One region of the Bacillus sp. LJBS17 genome, then DNA from elsewhere that is predicted to be linked to it. Evidence: riboswitches for the same ligand, from Rfam matches in the RefSeq annotation. Region 1 holds a riboswitch; each other region holds the start of a gene.
What was found. A riboswitch is a leader RNA that binds a small molecule or an ion and turns the genes downstream of it on or off. The one in region 1 is predicted to bind thiamine pyrophosphate.
Positions count from the first base shown of each region.

Region 1 (5,928 bases):
ACTTTAAAACAGAACAAGGCGTGAAAAACCTTGATGTCAATACGGCAGCAAAAATTGCCGGTGAAAACCCTGATTACCATACAGAAGACCTTTTCAACGCAATCGAAAACGGTGATTATCCTGCATGGAAACTATATGTGCAAATCATGCCTTTAGAAGATGCAAATACGTACCGTTTCGATCCGTTTGATGTCACAAAAGTTTGGTCTCAAAAAGACTACCCGTTAATCGAGGTCGGACGCATGGTTCTAGACAGAAATCCGGAAAACTACTTTGCAGAGGTAGAACAAGCGACATTTTCACCTGGAACCCTCGTGCCTGGTATTGATGTTTCACCGGATAAAATGCTTCAAGGCCGACTTTTTGCTTATCATGATGCACACCGCTACCGTGTCGGTGCAAACCATCAAGCGCTGCCAATCAACCGCGCACGCAACAAAGTAAACAATTATCAGCGTGATGGGCAAATGCGTTTTGATGATAACGGCGGCGGATCTGTGTATTACGAGCCTAACAGCTTCGGCGGTCCAAAAGAGTCACCTGAGGATAAGCAAGCAGCATATCCGGTACAAGGTATCGCTGACAGCGTAAGCTACGATCACAACGATCACTACACTCAAGCTGGTGATCTGTATCGTTTAATGAGTGAAGATGAACGTACCCGCCTTGTTGAAAATATCGTTAATGCTATGAAGCCGGTAGAAAAAGAAGAAATCAAGCTGCGCCAAATCGAGCACTTCTACAAAGCGGATCCTGAATACGGAAAACGCGTGGCAGAAGGCCTTGGATTGCCGATTAAAAAAGATGCTTAATGGAGAAATGCAAAAACCCGCTGTAGTCAGCGGGTTTTTTTATATTTAGTTACACATTGCGTATGCTTCTCATCAATCTTCATATAAATTTCTTCCATGAGTTCCGCGCTGTTTATAATCTCTCGTTTGTTTTTTTCAATCAGCAGCTCAAGCGGCAAAATCTGATTCCCGTAGGTTTTTCGCTTCCTGAATCGTTTTCTCCCCTTTTCTTTTTTGACTCCCATCAATAATCCCTCCTTTTTCATACAAAAAAGGCCCTTATCTAAAAGATAAGAGCCTTCGGTGTCCCGATCAGCGCGATAAATTTGAAAAATTTGTACTGACCATGTTAATTCATACAATACCGACCTGTCAACTATTTTTTGAGGGTATTGATACTATATCAGATTGCATCCCCGCTTTTTCCTTATACACTCTTATCCCCTGACGCATAAGCTAGAGAAACTAGAATACGAGAGAAAGAGATGTGGGTGTGTGGAAAAGACAAAATTGACCGGACGTATCGTGACACGGGATGATCCGGACTTTCGAGTTAAACGATGGGAGACTACGTAAATTGGCCAGATATCAAAATCAGAAACTGGCCAAGAACATATTACGGCGAAAACGTTGAACGACTCCGCCGTGTCAAAACGAAATATGATCCAGAAAATGTTTTCCGCTTTGAACAGAGTATTCCTCCGCTTCGACGCTCTCTGTTTTTCTAAAAAAATGAAGATGGAGCATTCTCCATCTTCATCTTATTTATTGATATAAATTGCTTCCCGTATCGACAAACTCTTTTGCTTTTTCTTTTAATCCTTTATTTATGGCTTCTGCTTCACTGAGATCGTTTTTCTTTGCATAATCCCGAATATCCTGTGAAATTCTCATGCTGCAAAATTTCGGGCCGCACATGGAACAAAAGTGAGCGGTTTTTGCTCCTTCAGCAGGCAGGGTTTCATCATGGTATTCAAGGGCTCTCTCCGGATCAAGAGATAAATTAAACTGATCCCGCCAGCGGAATTCAAAACGGGCTTTCGATAACGCATCATCCCGGATTTGCGCTCCGGGATGCCCTTTTGCAAGGTCTGCCGCATGCGCAGCGATCTTATATGTAATGACTCCTTCACGAACATCATCACGGTTTGGCAGCCCCAAATGCTCCTTCGGCGTTACATAACAAAGCATTGCTGTCCCATACCAGCCGATCATCGCCGCTCCGATCGCTGAAGTAATATGGTCATATCCCGGAGCAATATCCGTTGTCAACGGCCCCAATGTGTAAAAAGGCGCTTCTTTACAAATGTCCATTTGTTTATCGACGTTCTCTTTGATTTTATGCATCGGAACATGTCCAGGACCCTCAATCATCACCTGAACATCATGCTTCCAGGCAATTTGCGTCAGCTCTCCAAGCGTCTCTAATTCAGCAAACTGCGCTTCGTCATTGGCATCAGCAATTGATCCGGGACGCAAACCATCCCCAAGTGAGAAAGCAATATCATACATTTTCATAATCTCACATATTTCTTCAAAATGTGTGTATAAAAAGCTTTCTTGATGATGAGCCAGACACCACTGCGCCATAATCGCTCCCCCGCGTGACACAATACCAGTTGTCCGTTTGGCAGTCAGCGGTACATACCTAAGCAAAACACCCGCGTGAATCGTAAAATAATCCACTCCCTGCTCTGCCTGCTCGATTAGCGTATCACGATAAATCTCCCACGTTAAATCCTCCGCTACGCCGTTTACTTTTTCAAGCGCCTGATAAATCGGAACAGTTCCCACAGGCACGGGGCAATTGCGGATAATCCATTCACGCGTCGTATGAATATCTTTTCCGGTAGAGAGATCCATCATCGTATCCGCTCCCCAGCGGATGGCCCACGTCATTTTTTCCACTTCTTCTTCAATGGATGACGTAACCGCTGAATTCCCGATATTCGCATTAATCTTCACATGAAAATTCCGGCCGATAATCATTGGCTCACTTTCAGGGTGATTAATGTTTGAAGGAATAATCGCCCGGCCGCTGGCTACCTCGTCTCTGACGAATTCAGGAGACACATGCTCACGAATGGCGATAAATTCCATCTCAGGTGTAATGATCCCCTTTTTTGCATAGTGCATTTGTGTGACATTTTGACCTGCCTTCGCCCTCAGCGGTTTCCGCTTTAATCCTGGGTAGCTTACGTTTGGATTTGCTTTTTTATAACCGTTATCTTCTGGTTTTATAGCCCGACCTTCATACTCTTCCACGTCACCGCGCTCTGTGATCCATTTTTGGCGGAGCGGCTTTAATCCTTCTTGAATATTAATGGTTACTTCAGGGTCCGTATACGGTCCGCTTGTATCATAGACACGCACAGGCGCGTTTTCCTCTTCGCCGAACGATCCCGTCGTCGGACTCAATAGGATCTCCCTCATCGGCACTTGGATGTCCGAAGAAGAACCCTCCACGTATACCTTCTTGCTGCCTGAAAAACTTGACATAATGGAAATGTTGGCTTGCTGCACTGAATTGTTTTGCATTACTTTTCCTTCCCCTCTCTACGTTTGAAAGGACAAAATCAAGCCCATAACCAGCACAAAAAACCGGATTCATATAAATGAACCCGGTTACAGTCAGAAAGAAACATATTATTGCCCAGCAAGACAATAACAAAAACAATTCCTCTACTTCCCCACGCTGGTACGAACCAGATCAGGTCCAAAGGGTTAAGAAGCTTACCTTCTCTCTCAGCCCGAAAGCGGGCACCCCCAGTAACTATTGATTTCGCACTCATCTTATCATAAAATCAATCTGAAAAAAAGAGGAATATAGATAATATTCAGCCAATTTCACCCTAAATATTTGACCGGCAACGGAATTTCAGCTATTTCATGTTCAGCCATCATCACCCGATATGCCTTTCCTTCCGACCTTGAACTCACAGTCTGAAACAGCTGATCATTTATGAAATGGAGAGCAGCCCCATCATCCGCTGCATAGCCACTGCATAAGAACTTGTTAGATATCAGCTGGTGGTATGCCGGTCTCCGATCCTTTTCCCCGTCATAATGGGGACAAAAGCTCCCTTGCAAAAAACCTAAACTTTTCAAACTTGTCAGCGGTCCGGCTGAATCCGTCACCCCTTCTTCAAACCAGCAGATCGCACCGGCACTTAATCCAGCTAAAACCACACCGTTCTTCCATGCTTCCCTAAGAATCTGGTCAAGCCCCCACTCTTTCCATAACACAAGTAAATTCCGCGTATTTCCCCCGCCAACATAAATCACGTCCATTTCCATAACAAAAGAAGTTAAATCTGTTGATGGCGGCTTAAACAAAGATAAGTGAGACGGCACACAATCCAGTGTTTGAAATGCATGATAAAACCGCTGAATATAGTTTTGGGAATCTCCGCTCGCCGTCGGCAAAAAACAAATACGAGGCTGCTCTCGTTTTGATTGATTGAGGATATATTGATCGAGGGACAAATTATCCGGCTCCATCGAAAAACCCCCGCCCCCCATCGCAATAATCTGCTTCATCATCACACCCCCCAACAAAATTTGTTGCTTATTATAGCATTTTGTATAGAAGCAAGAAACAAAGCCAAATACTTTCTTATCAGGAGCTGCTAAAAAAACAAAGGGGGTGGTTTCCCATTGAACAAAGTCTTTGTCCCAAAGATATTCTTGATTTGTTAACAACAATAAAAACCAGCATTAACAAATACACTGTCGCAATAACAGAAGCCGAAAATCCCCACATCAGAATAGCATTGCATGATCAATTAGATACAACTGTTTATCTCCATGATGAACTGTCAGATCTTCTGTTAGAAAAGGGATGGCTCGGGTGAGCAATTCCAAATCAAATCGATTAGATTTATCTTACAGCAAAGACCACAAAAAGAGACGGGATCTCAAAGATGAGATGCCGTCTCTTTTTTATTGCTCCACTCTTCTTAAAGCCTCATTTACCGTTTCTTTTATAAACGCGTCTTCACCGCTTAATCGGTCTAAACTGAGATCGCCGTTTCTCAGCCTTTCGGAAATATTGTTTATATCCTCCTCTACTGTGATTTGCAGCTCACCAGCCAAAAACATTCTGTGTAATTCATCTGCAACCAAACTTTCTTTATTCACTTCCATCCACTCCTTTATTTTCAATATTATTCTTAGTCTGTCCCTAGGCCGAGACGAATAATAGGAAAAAAGTATGAATCAAACGAATCTTTTTTCCTCCTTCTTGCGTATATCTGTTGAGAAAAAAGAAAAAGGGGAAGATCTAACATGTCATTTTTTAAGAAACTTGCGGCAAGTGCCGGAATTGGAGCTGCAAAAGTAGATACAATTTTAGAAAAAGACGCATATTTTCCAGGAGAAGAAGTACAGGGAACGGTACATGTCAAAGGCGGAAAAATCGCTCAGGACATCCGTTATATCGATTTACAGCTTAGCACACGGTATGTCATTGTAAAAGACGATGAAGAGCACCGGAAATACGCTACAATTCATTCTTTCCGGGTCACTGGTTCATTTACCATACAGCCTGGTGAAGAGCATCAATTTCCGTTTACATTCACTCTGCCTCTAGATACGCCGATGACTGTAGGGAAAGTAGAGGTTGCCGTGGTGACAGACCTTGACATTCAAGGCGGTATCGATAAATCCGATCATGACCGCATTTTCGGATTGAAAATGTGCTGGAAGCAATCGAAAACCTGGGCTTCCGTCTTAACGAAGCAGACTGTGAACAAGCGCCCTACTTCCGACGCCGCCTTCCGTTCGTTCAAGAATTCGAATTCGTTCCGACTTCCGGATATTATCGTCAGATGCTTGATGAATTAGAGCTCATTTTCCTTTTAGACGAAGACGGTTTGGAAATCATTTTCGAAGTCGACCGCAGGGCAAGAGGACTGCGAGGATGGCTGGAAGAGATGTATAATGACGGAGAACAGCTTGTACGCGTCCGTTTCAGCCAATCAGAGCTTGAAGATGCAGAAGAGCTTGAAGAGGTGTTAGAAGAGATCTTAGACCAATACGCTGAGTAAGTATAAAAAGGAGCCTCGGCTCCTTTTCTTTAATAAAAAATAAAAACCCGTGTCTATTAAGAAACGGGTTTTTCAGTATACCGGTGGTC
Region 1 is NZ_CP079759.1:933,392-939,319, reverse strand. It holds gene katA (catalase KatA) at 1-812, shown strand, start outside; gene senS (transcriptional regulator SenS) at 839-1,036, opposite strand; partial or broken gene KXZ66_RS04780 (BBE domain-containing protein) at 1,349-1,519, shown strand; gene thiC (phosphomethylpyrimidine synthase ThiC) at 1,557-3,329, opposite strand; TPP riboswitch at 3,462-3,569, opposite strand; gene KXZ66_RS04770 (Type 1 glutamine amidotransferase-like domain-containing protein) at 3,639-4,331, opposite strand; gene KXZ66_RS04765 (spore coat protein) at 4,373-4,645, shown strand; gene KXZ66_RS04760 (hypothetical protein) at 4,734-4,937, opposite strand; partial or broken gene spo0M (sporulation control protein Spo0M) at 5,079-5,839, shown strand; tRNA gene KXZ66_RS04750 (tRNA-Leu) at 5,918-5,928, opposite strand, start outside.

Region 2 (5,928 bases), 2.0 Mb from region 1:
TTAGGGAAACCGAGAATTGCCCAAGTAAAACGCGATGCTGATATCGCAACAGCAGAGGCTGATAAAGAAACCCGAATTAAGCGGGCAGAAGCCGATAAAGACGCAAAAAAATCAGAACTTGAACGGGCGACGGAAATCGCTGAAGCTGAAAAACTCAATCAGCTCAAAATGGCTGAATTTCGCAGAGAACAAGATACGGCAAAAGCGAATGCCGACCAAGCATATGATTTAGAGACTGCCAGAGCGCGCCAGCAAGTCACAGAGCAGGAAATGCAGGTTAAAATTATCGAACGCCAAAAACAAATAGAACTAGAAGAAAAAGAAATTCTTCGCCGTGAACGTCAATACGACTCAGAGGTAAAGAAAAAAGCCGATGCAGACCGTTATTCTGTTGAGCAGTCCGCAGCAGCTGAGAAAGCCAAACAGCTCGCGGAAGCCGATGCCAAGAAGTACAGTATAGAAGCAATGGCAAAGGCTGAGGCGGAAAAAGTAAGAATTGACGGGCTAGCAAAAGCAGAAGCGGAAAAAGCGAAAGGAGAGACAGAGGCAGAGGTTATCCGCCTGAAAGGTCTTGCAGAAGCGGAAGCAAAAGAGAAAATTGCGGCTGCTTTTGAACAGTACGGGCAGGCGGCGATTTTCGATATGATTGTCAAAATGCTTCCGGAATACGCGAAACAAGCAGCGGCACCTCTTTCAAATATTGATAAAATCACCGTTGTCGATACAGGAGGAAGCGGTGAATCAAGCGGAGCAAACAAAGTAACCAGCTATGCGACGAACTTAATGTCAAGTTTGCAAGAAAGTTTAAAAGCATCCTCAGGAATTGATGTAAAAGAAATGCTTGAGAACTTTTCAGGAAAAGGAAACGTAAAACAAAGCATTAATGAATTAACAAATGAAATCAAAGAAGCCAAAACGATCCAAAAATCAGAGTAAGGAAAGGGCAGAACCGTATGGTAACTGTACGTGAAGCGAAGTTAGAGGATATAAAGGACATTGCAAAAGTGCATGTAGACAGCTGGAGGTCAACATACCACGAAATTATCCCGATTGATTATTTAAACAGCCTGAACTATAAGGAATTTGAAGACAAATGGAAAAGTCGCTCGTTAAAGGGAGTATTTGTTGCTCAGGACGAAAAGGGTTCAGTATTCGGCTTTGCTTCATTTGGACCTATTCGCTCTGAACAAGAAGGCTATGACGGCGAGTTATACGCTATTTATCTTCTGGAAGAGCGCCAGCGGCAAGGTGCAGGCAGGGCGCTCTTAGCAAAAGGAGCGGAGTATTTGCTTCAACATGGGTTTTCAAGTATGTTTGTTTGGGTTATTGAGCAGAATCCCTCGATTATATTTTATCAGGCCTATTCACCTGAAAGAGTAGCGGAGGACAACTTTGAAATTGCCGGAGTAAGGTTGAAAGAAGTAGGTCTTGGCTGGCCGGATCTTTCAGCTTTAAAAACACTTCTTAACAGATAACGAACAATCCCCCAGCGGAATTCGCTGGGGGATTGTTACTTTTACGCTTTGTCACTTTTAAGCAGACGGGGTGCTGTCATAAATAATAAACATAGGACAATTGCACAAATAATGAATGAAGGTACCATGTAAGTCGCATTATAAGTTAAAGAATAAATCCATACCGGTGTTCCTTTTGGAGCAAAGCTACCGAAAAACACAGCTCCTGAAATGACATGCGCGGCATAGCGCAGCAAACTGCCGATAAAAACTGCGCTGACCACTGAAACAATCAATTTCCCTTTTGTTTTTGATACAGCGGCTTTACGGACTGAAGAAGCGAAACAGCCGCTTATGCCGATTGCCGCGAAAGCGACAATGTAATCTAACAATAGCTGTACAGGATGTTGAGCAAACAAGTTTCCGATTGCTATTTGTACTAGACCTGTCAACAAACCTGTAGTAAGACCTGCTTTGACACCCCAGCGAAACGAAATTAAAAAGATCGGAATCATCATGATGGAGACCGAGCCTCCTTGAGGCATGCTAAGAAACATTCCTGAGACAATGTCTAAAATAACGGCTGCCGCTGTCATAATGGCAATTTCAATAAGGCGAACCAGTTGCTTAGATTGATTCATATCTATCTCCTTCCATTGACAGACAACCAAAAGGACAACAAAAAAGCAGCACGCGGAAGGATGAGAAAAGTTCCACGCACTGCTTTACGATCTGCAATTCATTTGACTTTGCCACATCCCTACGCCAGCGTTAACTAACAGGTTCAAAGGGTCAGAACGAAACCGCTCACTCTCAGCTTTAATGCTCCCCTTGTGGTCATCAGTATTTAGTTCGTTTCTACTATACAAGAAAACGAAAAAAACAACAAGATCACATGACTGATGTATATGTTCTTTTAAGAAAGTTATATGATACACACGCTTTAGAAATCATGGCGAGGATTATAGTTTATTTGTTTTATAGATTTTTTAAAAAAACTATTGCAATAAATAAATAGAGGTGTTATATTATTAAACGTCGCTGATGCACAGCGGACACAAACTAGATGCTTCAAAACAACTTGAAAAAAGTTGTTGACAAAAAAGAAGCTGAATGTTATATTAGTAAAGCTGCTTCATTGAGAAGTGACGAAATGATCTTTGAAAACTAAACAAGACAAAACGTACCTGTTAATTCATTTTTATAAATCGCACAGCGATGTGCGTAGTCAGTCAAACTAGGGCCTGCACGACGCAGGTCACACAGGTGTCGCCGCAGGATGCGGTGAACTTAACCTGTGATCCATTTATCGGAGAGTTTGATCCTGGCTCAGGACGAACGCTGGCGGCGTGCCTAATACATGCAAGTCGAGCGGACAGATGGGAGCTTGCTCCCTGATGTTAGCGGCGGACGGGTGAGTAACACGTGGGTAACCTGCCTGTAAGACTGGGATAACTCCGGGAAACCGGGGCTAATACCGGATGGTTGTTTGAACCGCATGGTTCAAACATAAAAGGTGGCTTCGGCTACCACTTACAGATGGACCCGCGGCGCATTAGCTAGTTGGTGAGGTAACGGCTCACCAAGGCAACGATGCGTAGCCGACCTGAGAGGGTGATCGGCCACACTGGGACTGAGACACTACCAGACTCCTACGGGAGGCAGCAGTAGGGAATCTTCCGCAATGGACGAAAGTCTGACGGAGCAACGCCGCGTGAGTGATGAAGGTTTTCGGATCGTAAAGCTCTGTTGTTAGGGAAGAACAAGTACCGTTCGAATAGGGCGGTACCTTGACGGTACCTAACCAGAAAGCCACGGCTAACTACGTGCCAGCAGCCGCGGTAATACGTAGGTGGCAAGCGTTGTCCGGAATTATTGGGCGTAAAGGGCTCGCAGGCGGTTTCTTAAGTCTGATGTGAAAGCCCCCGGCTCAACCGGGGAGGGTCATTGGAAACTGGGGAACTTGAGTGCAGAAGAGGAGAGTGGAATTCCACGTGTAGCGGTGAAATGCGTAGAGATGTGGAGGAACACCAGTGGCGAAGGCGACTCTCTGGTCTGTAACTGACGCTGAGGAGCGAAAGCGTGGGGAGCGAACAGGATTAGATACCCTGGTAGTCCACGCCGTAAACGATGAGTGCTAAGTGTTAGGGGGTTTCCGCCCCTTAGTGCTGCAGCTAACGCATTAAGCACTCCGCCTGGGGAGTACGGTCGCAAGACTGAAACTCAAAGGAATTGACGGTACCGCACAAGCGGTGGAGCATGTGGTTTAATTCGAAGCAACGCGAAGAACCTTACCAGGTCTTGACATCCTCTGACAATCCTAGAGATAGGACGTCCCCTTCGGGGGCAGAGTGACAGGTGGTGCATGGTTGTCGTCAGCTCGTGTCGTGAGATGTTGGGTTAAGTCCCGCAACGAGCGCAACCCTTGATCTTAGTTGCCAGCATTCAGTTGGGCACTCTAAGGTGACTGCCGGTGACAAACCGGAGGAAGGTGGGGATGACGTCAAATCATCATGCCCCTTATGACCTGGGCTACACACGTGCTACAATGGACAGAACAAAGGGCAGCGAAACCGCGAGGTTAAGCCAATCCCACAAATCTGTTCTCAGTTCGGATCGCAGTCTGCAACTCGACTGCGTGAAGCTGGAATCGCTAGTAATCGCGGATCAGCATGCCGCGGTGAATACGTTCCCGAGCTTGTACACACCGCCCGTCACACCACGAGAGTTTGTAACACCCGAAGTCGGTGAGGTAACCTTTTAGGAGCCAGCCGCCGAAGGTGGGACAGATGATTGGGGTGAAGTCGTAACAAGGTAGCCGTATCGGAAGGTGCGGCTGGATCACCTCCTTTCTAAGGATATTATACGGAATATAAGACCTTGGGTCTTATAAACAGAACGTTCCCTGTCTTGTTTAGTTTTGAAGGATCATTCCTTCGAAACGTGTTCTTTGAAAACTAGATAACAGTAGACATCACATTCAATTAGTAACACAAGATATCACATAGTGATTCTTTTTAACGGTTAAGTTAGAAAGGGCGCACGGTGGATGCCTTGGCACTAGGAGCCGATGAAGGACGGGACGAACACCGATATGCTTCGGGGAGCTGTAAGCAAGCTTTGATCCGGAGATTTCCGAATGGGGAAACCCACCACTCGTAATGGAGTGGTATCCATATCTGAATTCATAGGATATGAGAAGGCAGACCCGGGGAACTGAAACATCTAAGTACCCGGAGGAAGAGAAAGCAAATGCGATTCCCTGAGTAGCGGCGAGCGAAACGGGATTAGCCCAAACCAAGAGGCTTGCCTCTTGGGGTTGTAGGACACTCTGTACGGAGTTACAAAAGAACGAGGTAGATGAAGAGGTCTGGAAAGGCCCGCCATAGGAGGTAACAGCCCTGTAGTCAAAACTTCGTTCTCTCCTGAGTGGATCCTGAGTACGGCGGAACACGTGAAATTCCGTCGGAATCCGGGAGGACCATCTCCCAAGGCTAAATACTCCCTAGTGACCGATAGTGAACCAGTACCGTGAGGGAAAGGTGAAAAGCACCCCGGAAGGGGAGTGAAAGAGATCCTGAAACCGTGTGCCTACAAGTAGTCAGAGCCCGTTAACGGGTGATGGCGTGCCTTTTGTAGAATGAACCGGCGAGTTACGATCCCGTGCAAGGTTAAGCAGAAGATGCGGAGCCGCAGCGAAAGCGAGTCTGAATAGGGCGCATGAGTACGTGGTCGTAGACCCGAAACCAGGTGATCTACCCATGTCCAGGGTGAAGTTCAGGTAACACTGAATGGAGGCCGAACCCACGCACGTTGAAAAGTGCGGGGATGAGGTGTGGGTAGGGGTGAAATGCCAATCGAACCTGGAGATAGCTGGTTCTCTCCGAAATAGCTTTAGGGCTAGCCTCAAGGTAAGAGTCTTGGAGGTAGAGCACTGATTGGACTAGGGACCCTACCGGGTTACCGAATTCAGTCAAACTCCGAATGCCAATGACTTATCCTTGGGAGTCAGACTGCGAGTGATAAGATCCGTAGTCGAAAGGGAAACAGCCCAGACCGCCAGCTAAGGTCCCAAAGTATACGTTAAGTGGAAAAGGATGTGGAGTTGCTTAGACAACCAGGATGTTGGCTTAGAAGCAGCCACCATTTAAAGAGTGCGTAATAGCTCACTGGTCGAGTGACTCTGCGCCGAAAATGTACCGGGGCTAAACGTATCACCGAAGCTGCGGACTGTTCTTCGAACAGTGGTAGGAGAGCGTTCTAAGGGCTGTGAAGCCAGACCGGAAGGACTGGTGGAGCGCTTAGAAGTGAGAATGCCGGTATGAGTAGCGAAAGAGGGGTGAGAATCCCCTCCACCGAATGCCTAAGGTTTCCTGAGGAAGGCTCGTCCGCTCAGGGTTAGTCGGGACCTAAGCCGAGTACGAAAGGCGTAGGCGATGGACAACAGGTTGATATTCCTGTACCACCTCCTCAC
Region 2 is NZ_CP079759.1:3,082,141-3,088,068, reverse strand. It holds gene floT (flotillin lipid rafts scaffold protein FloT) at 1-936, shown strand, start outside; gene KXZ66_RS16010 (GNAT family N-acetyltransferase) at 954-1,475, shown strand; gene thiT (energy-coupled thiamine transporter ThiT) at 1,517-2,095, opposite strand; TPP riboswitch at 2,195-2,296, opposite strand; rRNA gene KXZ66_RS16000 (16S ribosomal RNA) at 2,761-4,306, shown strand; rRNA gene KXZ66_RS15995 (23S ribosomal RNA) at 4,477-5,928, shown strand, end outside.
Region 2: another riboswitch for thiamine pyrophosphate. It lies ahead of thiT (energy-coupled thiamine transporter ThiT); the one in region 1 lies ahead of thiC (phosphomethylpyrimidine synthase ThiC).

Region 3 (5,928 bases), 650 kb from region 1:
GCAAAATCAATTTTTATTATGCGTTAAACCGGATCACGTAACGATTATGACAAAAGAAGAAATGATCTCTGCAGATAAATGTTTAATCGGCATCAGCACAACAAAGCTGTCGGCAGATGGAGAGTTTGACGCGATTATTCATCCGAAAATGCTTTCGGGCAAGGCTGTCAAACACGTTTCATAATGTTCGCAAATGTCCGTTACTTATCATACTCAAACGGCGTGACATTTAGAAGGGAGAGGAAGATGAAAAAACTGAAATTACGGTTGACGCACCTCTGGTATAAGCTGCTGATGAAACTTGGGCTGAAAAGTGATGAAGTCTATTACATAGGCGGGAGTGAAGCCCTGCCGCCTCCATTATCTAAAGATGAGGAGCAGGTTTTGTTAATGAAGCTCCCAAACGGCGATCAGGCGGCGCGCGCCATTCTAATTGAACGCAATTTGCGTCTGGTCGTATATATCGCCCGTAAATTTGAAAATACGGGAATTAATATAGAGGATTTAATCAGCATCGGTACCATCGGTCTAATCAAAGCTGTGAATACATTCAATCCAGAAAAGAAAATCAAGCTTGCTACCTATGCCTCCCGGTGTATAGAAAATGAAATCCTGATGTATTTAAGAAGAAATAACAAAATCCGTTCAGAGGTTTCCTTTGATGAACCGCTTAATATTGATTGGGACGGCAATGAGCTTTTGCTTTCTGATGTGCTCGGCACTGACGATGACATCATCACTAAAGACATAGAAGCTAACGTCGATAAAAAGCTTTTGAAAAAAGCGCTTGAACAGCTTAATGAGAGAGAAAAGCAAATCATGGAGCTGCGGTTTGGGCTTGTCGGTGAAGAAGAAAAAACCCAAAAGGATGTAGCGGATATGATGGGGATTTCTCAGTCTTATATTTCGCGGCTTGAGAAAAGAATTATAAAAAGATTGAGAAAAGAGTTCAACAAAATGGTGTAAAAAATTTTATGGTTAGAACCCCTTGATTTTACAGGGATTTCCTGATTTCGACAGTTTTTCGGTCTGAGTGCAGTGCATATTTTTCCCACCCAAGGAGATACTTAACGTTGTACAGCAGCTCCTGTAGGGAGGGAAAAAAGTGTCGAGAAATAAAGTCGAAATCTGCGGGGTGGATACCTCCAAATTACCAGTACTCAAGAATGAAGAGATGAGAAAGCTGTTTAGGCAGCTGCAGGATGAAGGCGATGATTCAGCAAGAGAAAAGCTTGTAAACGGGAACTTGCGTCTTGTCTTAAGTGTCATTCAACGATTTAATAACAGAGGGGAGTATGTTGATGACTTATTTCAAGTCGGCTGCATCGGACTAATGAAATCCATTGATAATTTTGACCTAAGCCACAATGTTAAGTTTTCAACATACGCTGTACCTATGATTATCGGAGAGATCCGCAGGTATTTACGCGATAATAACCCGATCCGTGTCTCAAGATCACTCCGGGACATCGCTTACAAGGCGCTTCAGGTAAGAGAGCGGTTAATCAGTGAGACAAGCAAGGAGCCGACTGCAGAAGACATCGCAAAAGTTCTTGAAGTACCGCATGAGGAAATTGTATTTGCGCTTGATGCCATCCAGGATCCGGTTTCTCTATTTGAACCGATCTATAACGACGGCGGAGACCCGATCTATGTGATGGACCAAATCAGTGATGAGCGTAACACAGATTCACAATGGATTGAAGAGCTGGCTTTAAAAGAGGGCATGAGAAGGCTGAATGATAGGGAAAAAATGATTTTGAGAAAGCGATTCTTCCAAGGGAAAACCCAAATGGAAGTCGCCGAGGAAATCGGAATTTCTCAAGCGCAGGTGTCCAGACTTGAAAAAGCGGCTATCAAACAAATGAATAAAAATATTCATCAATAATGAAAAGCCTTTAAAACGATGTTGTTTTAAAGGCTTTTCTATTGATTATGGATGGTTTACGTTTTGGAAAAAGTAAGGTATCCTAGTTCGTACAAAGTTTTATGAAAATTAAAACAATTATAAAAGGCAATAAAGAGGAGGACCACGATGATTTTGCAGCTTGACAATGTCTCACTAAAACGGAATGGGAAATGGATACTGAGAGATATTCATTGGAAGGTGGAAGAAAAGGAAAATTGGGTGCTTTACGGCCTAAATGGCGCCGGGAAGACAGCGCTGTTAAATATGCTTTGCTCTTATTATTTTCCAACATCAGGCGAGATGCAGGTGCTTGGCCATGAATTTGGCAAAACAGAGCTTGGGGAAAAGCTCAGACGTAAAATTGGCCTCGTCTCAGCAGCTCTTCAGCAAAAATTGTATCCGGCAGATTCAGCCTTTGAAATTGCTTTGAGCGGAGCTTACGCTTCGATTGGGTTATATGAAACGCCAAGTAAGAAAACCAGGGAAAAAGCGATTGGTTTGTTAGAGGACTTGGGAGCAATTGAATATGCCGATCGCCGCTATGAAACCCTTTCTCAAGGGGAAAAACAAAGAGCATTGATTGCTAGAGCACTAATGGCCGATCCGGAGCTGCTGATACTGGATGAACCAGTCACAGGACTGGATTTTATTGCCCGGGAAAAGCTGTTAGATACGATTACATACATTGCAAACAAAGAAAATGCACCATCTATCCTTTATGTGACTCATCATGCTGAAGAAATTTTGCCTGTCTTTGATAAAGCCCTTTTATTAAAACAGGGAGAGGTCTTTGGATCCGGAGAAATAAAGGAAATGCTTACTAATCAAATACTTTCCGCTTTTTTTGATACGCCAATCCATGTATTATGGAATCAAGATCGGCCGTTTTTAACTAGAGCTGAGCCGATAACGAATGCCTGACAAATATATATAGATTCATCCTAGGGGTGCTTTGCGAAGCTGAGAGAGACGTTGTCTCAACCCTTTTGACCTGATCTGGATCATGCCAGCGGAGGGAAGCGGTGAAAAGCGGAGTACATCGGACTCCGTTTGTTTTTATTAAGCCGTTTCATCACATTTGAAACGGCTTATTTGATTTTAAAGAATAGGAGCGGATTTACATTGGATCAACAAATAGACTCTTTGCAAAAAAAAGTGGAAGAACATAAGGAGGAGCTTATTCAGCTTGCGAAAACGCTAATTTCTTATCAAACACCTGCTCCGCCTGCAAGAAATACAGAGGGCATTCAGTCATGGATTGCGGGATATTTAAATGAATTGGGATTCTCGATCGACAAATGGGATGTGTACCCTGGAGATCCCAATGTTGTAGGGAAGCTAAAAGGAACAGATTCAGCAGATTATTATAGCCTGATTATCAATGGCCATGTAGATGTGGCAGAGGTAAAAGAGGATGAAAAATGGGAGCATGATCCATTTCATCCAATTGAAAAAAACGGTCTCTTAATCGGTCGAGGCGCTTCCGATATGAAGGGCGGAATGGCTTGTGTGTTGTTTGCTGTCAAATTGATTCGTGAAGCAGGCATTGAACTTCCCGGTGATCTGATTCTGCAATCGGTTATCGGGGAGGAAGTTGGAGAAGCCGGCACGCTTGAATGCTGCAAGAGGGGCTACCACGCTGATTTTGCAATTGTCGCGGATACGAGCGATATGCATATTCAAGGCCAAGGCGGTGTCATTACAGGCTGGATCGAAATCAAAAGCAGTCAAACATTTCATGATGGAACGAGACGGAATATGATCCACGCAGGGGGAGGAACATTCGGAGCAAGCGCAATTGAAAAAATGGCGAAAATCATTGCGGGGCTCGGTGAACTTGAGCGCCACTGGTCTATTATGAAAAGTTATCCCGGCTTTAAACCTGGAACAAATACAATTAACCCGGCTGTTATAGAAGGCGGCAGACATGCGGCTTTTATAGCGGACGAATGCCGGCTGTGGATCACAGTCCATTTTTATCCGAATGAAACCCATGACCAAGTGGCAGCGGAAATAGAAGATTACGTCAATCCGCTGAGTGACAGTGATATTTGGCTTAGGGAAAACCGCCCTGTATTCAAGTGGGGAGGCTCATCTATGATAGAAGACAGAGGAGAAATTTTTCCGGCATTGGAAGTTGACCCTGGCCACCCAGGCGTCTTAGCGCTAACTGCCTCTCATCAGAAAGTGAAACGGGAGTGTCCAATTATTGACGTTTCTCAATCAGTTACAGATGGCGGATGGCTGTATGATGCCGGTATTCCATGCGTAATATACGGTCCTGGAGATCTGCACAATGCACACTCTGTGAACGAGAAGGTATCGATTGAGCAGCTAGTAGAGTATACAAAAATTATACTCGATTTTATCATCAGCTGGTGCAGCCGGAAAAAAGAGCAATGACATGAAAATTTCTTCTTGCTGACAAGGTTCAGCCTGCCCGTTCATATACTTGAACAAAAGGACGGAAAAAGGACGTGATGGAATGATCAGCATTTCAGAATTTCAGGTAAAGGATGTCGTCAATGTCTCAAACGGAAAAAAGCTGGGGAGTATTGGTGATATTGATATCAATGTGACCACTGGTAAAATTCAGGCGATCATACTAGGAGGAAATGGGAAAGTTCTCGGATTTTTTGGAAAAGAAGAGGAATTGGTCATTCCATGGCGAAATATAGTAAAAATCGGGGAAGATGTAATCTTGGTCCGATTAAGTGAACCACATGCATAAACCTGCTTGTCTGCCGCAGATTGGCAAATGCCGGAAGTCTCGATTCTTCCGGCACATTTCATTTAGAAATATGCAAATCGGCGCTCAACGTATGCAGTAAGATGTGGTAAAATAAGTGGGAAATTCCGCTTTTTTAAATGTTTGTCGAAAGGTTGGATCATCATGAATACATATCACCCATTCAGTCTTACCACACCCTCGACACTCATGATACAAGACTGGGCTCAAACGAATCAAAACAACAAAGAGGTCATTGCCGGATTTACGACAAAAAACGGCGGTGTCAGCCAAAAGCCTTTTGAATCGTTAAATACAGGATTGCACGTTCATGACAAAGATGCAGATGTAGTTAAAAATCGTGAATATATTGCCGATATGTTTAATACTGATTTGCAGTCTTGGGTATTCGCTGATCAGACACATGATAATCGCGTTCAGAAAGTGACGCAGAGGGATAGGGGAAAAGGCGCCCGTGAGTATCACACGGCTCTAAAAGCAACGGACGGGCTCTATACAAATGAAAAAAATGTATTTTTGGCATTATGCTTTGCTGATTGTGTGCCTCTTTTCTTTTATGATCCGGTTAAGTCGCTTGTCGGAGTCGCCCATGCCGGGTGGAAAGGCACCGTCAAACAGATTGGCAGAGAAATGGTGAAGCAATGGACTGAGAAGGAAGGTTCAAATCCCTCAGATATTTACGCTGTTATTGGCCCGTCTATCAGCGGAGCATGCTATACGGTAGACGACCGCGTAATGGATGCTGTCCGCGCATTGCCGGTTTCAGCAGACCTTGCCGTTAATCAGACGGCAAAGGCACAATATCAGCTTGATCTGAAAGAGCTGAACCGTCTTATACTGATGGACAGCGGTTTGGCAAGTGAACAAATTTCTGTCAGCGGTTTATGCACGGAAAGCGAGCCGTCTCTTTTCTATTCTCACCGCCGCGATCAGGGGAAAACTGGACGGATGATGTCCTTTATCGGAATGAAGGAGGCATAAAAGATCTTGCGTGTTGTTGATAATTTACGACATATAAACGAACGAATAAACGAAGCATGTAACAGATCGGGCCGCAGCTCCGATGAAGTTACGGTTATTGCAGTCACTAAATATGTATCGCCTGAAAGAGCACAGGAGGCAGTAGATGCTGGCATCACCTGCCTCGGAGAGAATCGGGATGCGGAACTGCTCCGCAAACAGGAATTGATAAAAGGGAATCCGGAATGGCATTTTATCGGCAGTCTGCAATCAAGAAAAGCAAAATCTGTCGTCAATTCGGTTTCCTATA
Region 3 is NZ_CP079759.1:1,585,522-1,591,449, forward strand. It holds gene spoIIGA (sigma-E processing peptidase SpoIIGA) at 1-184, shown strand, start outside; gene sigE (RNA polymerase sporulation sigma factor SigE) at 247-966, shown strand; gene sigG (RNA polymerase sporulation sigma factor SigG) at 1,106-1,888, shown strand; gene KXZ66_RS08230 (ABC transporter ATP-binding protein) at 2,036-2,830, shown strand; TPP riboswitch at 2,843-2,944, shown strand; gene ylmB (N-formyl-4-amino-5-aminomethyl-2-methylpyrimidine deformylase) at 3,032-4,312, shown strand; gene KXZ66_RS08240 (YlmC/YmxH family sporulation protein) at 4,395-4,640, shown strand; gene pgeF (peptidoglycan editing factor PgeF) at 4,803-5,639, shown strand; gene KXZ66_RS08250 (YggS family pyridoxal phosphate-dependent enzyme) at 5,646-5,928, shown strand, end outside.
Region 3: another riboswitch for thiamine pyrophosphate. It lies ahead of ylmB (N-formyl-4-amino-5-aminomethyl-2-methylpyrimidine deformylase); the one in region 1 lies ahead of thiC (phosphomethylpyrimidine synthase ThiC).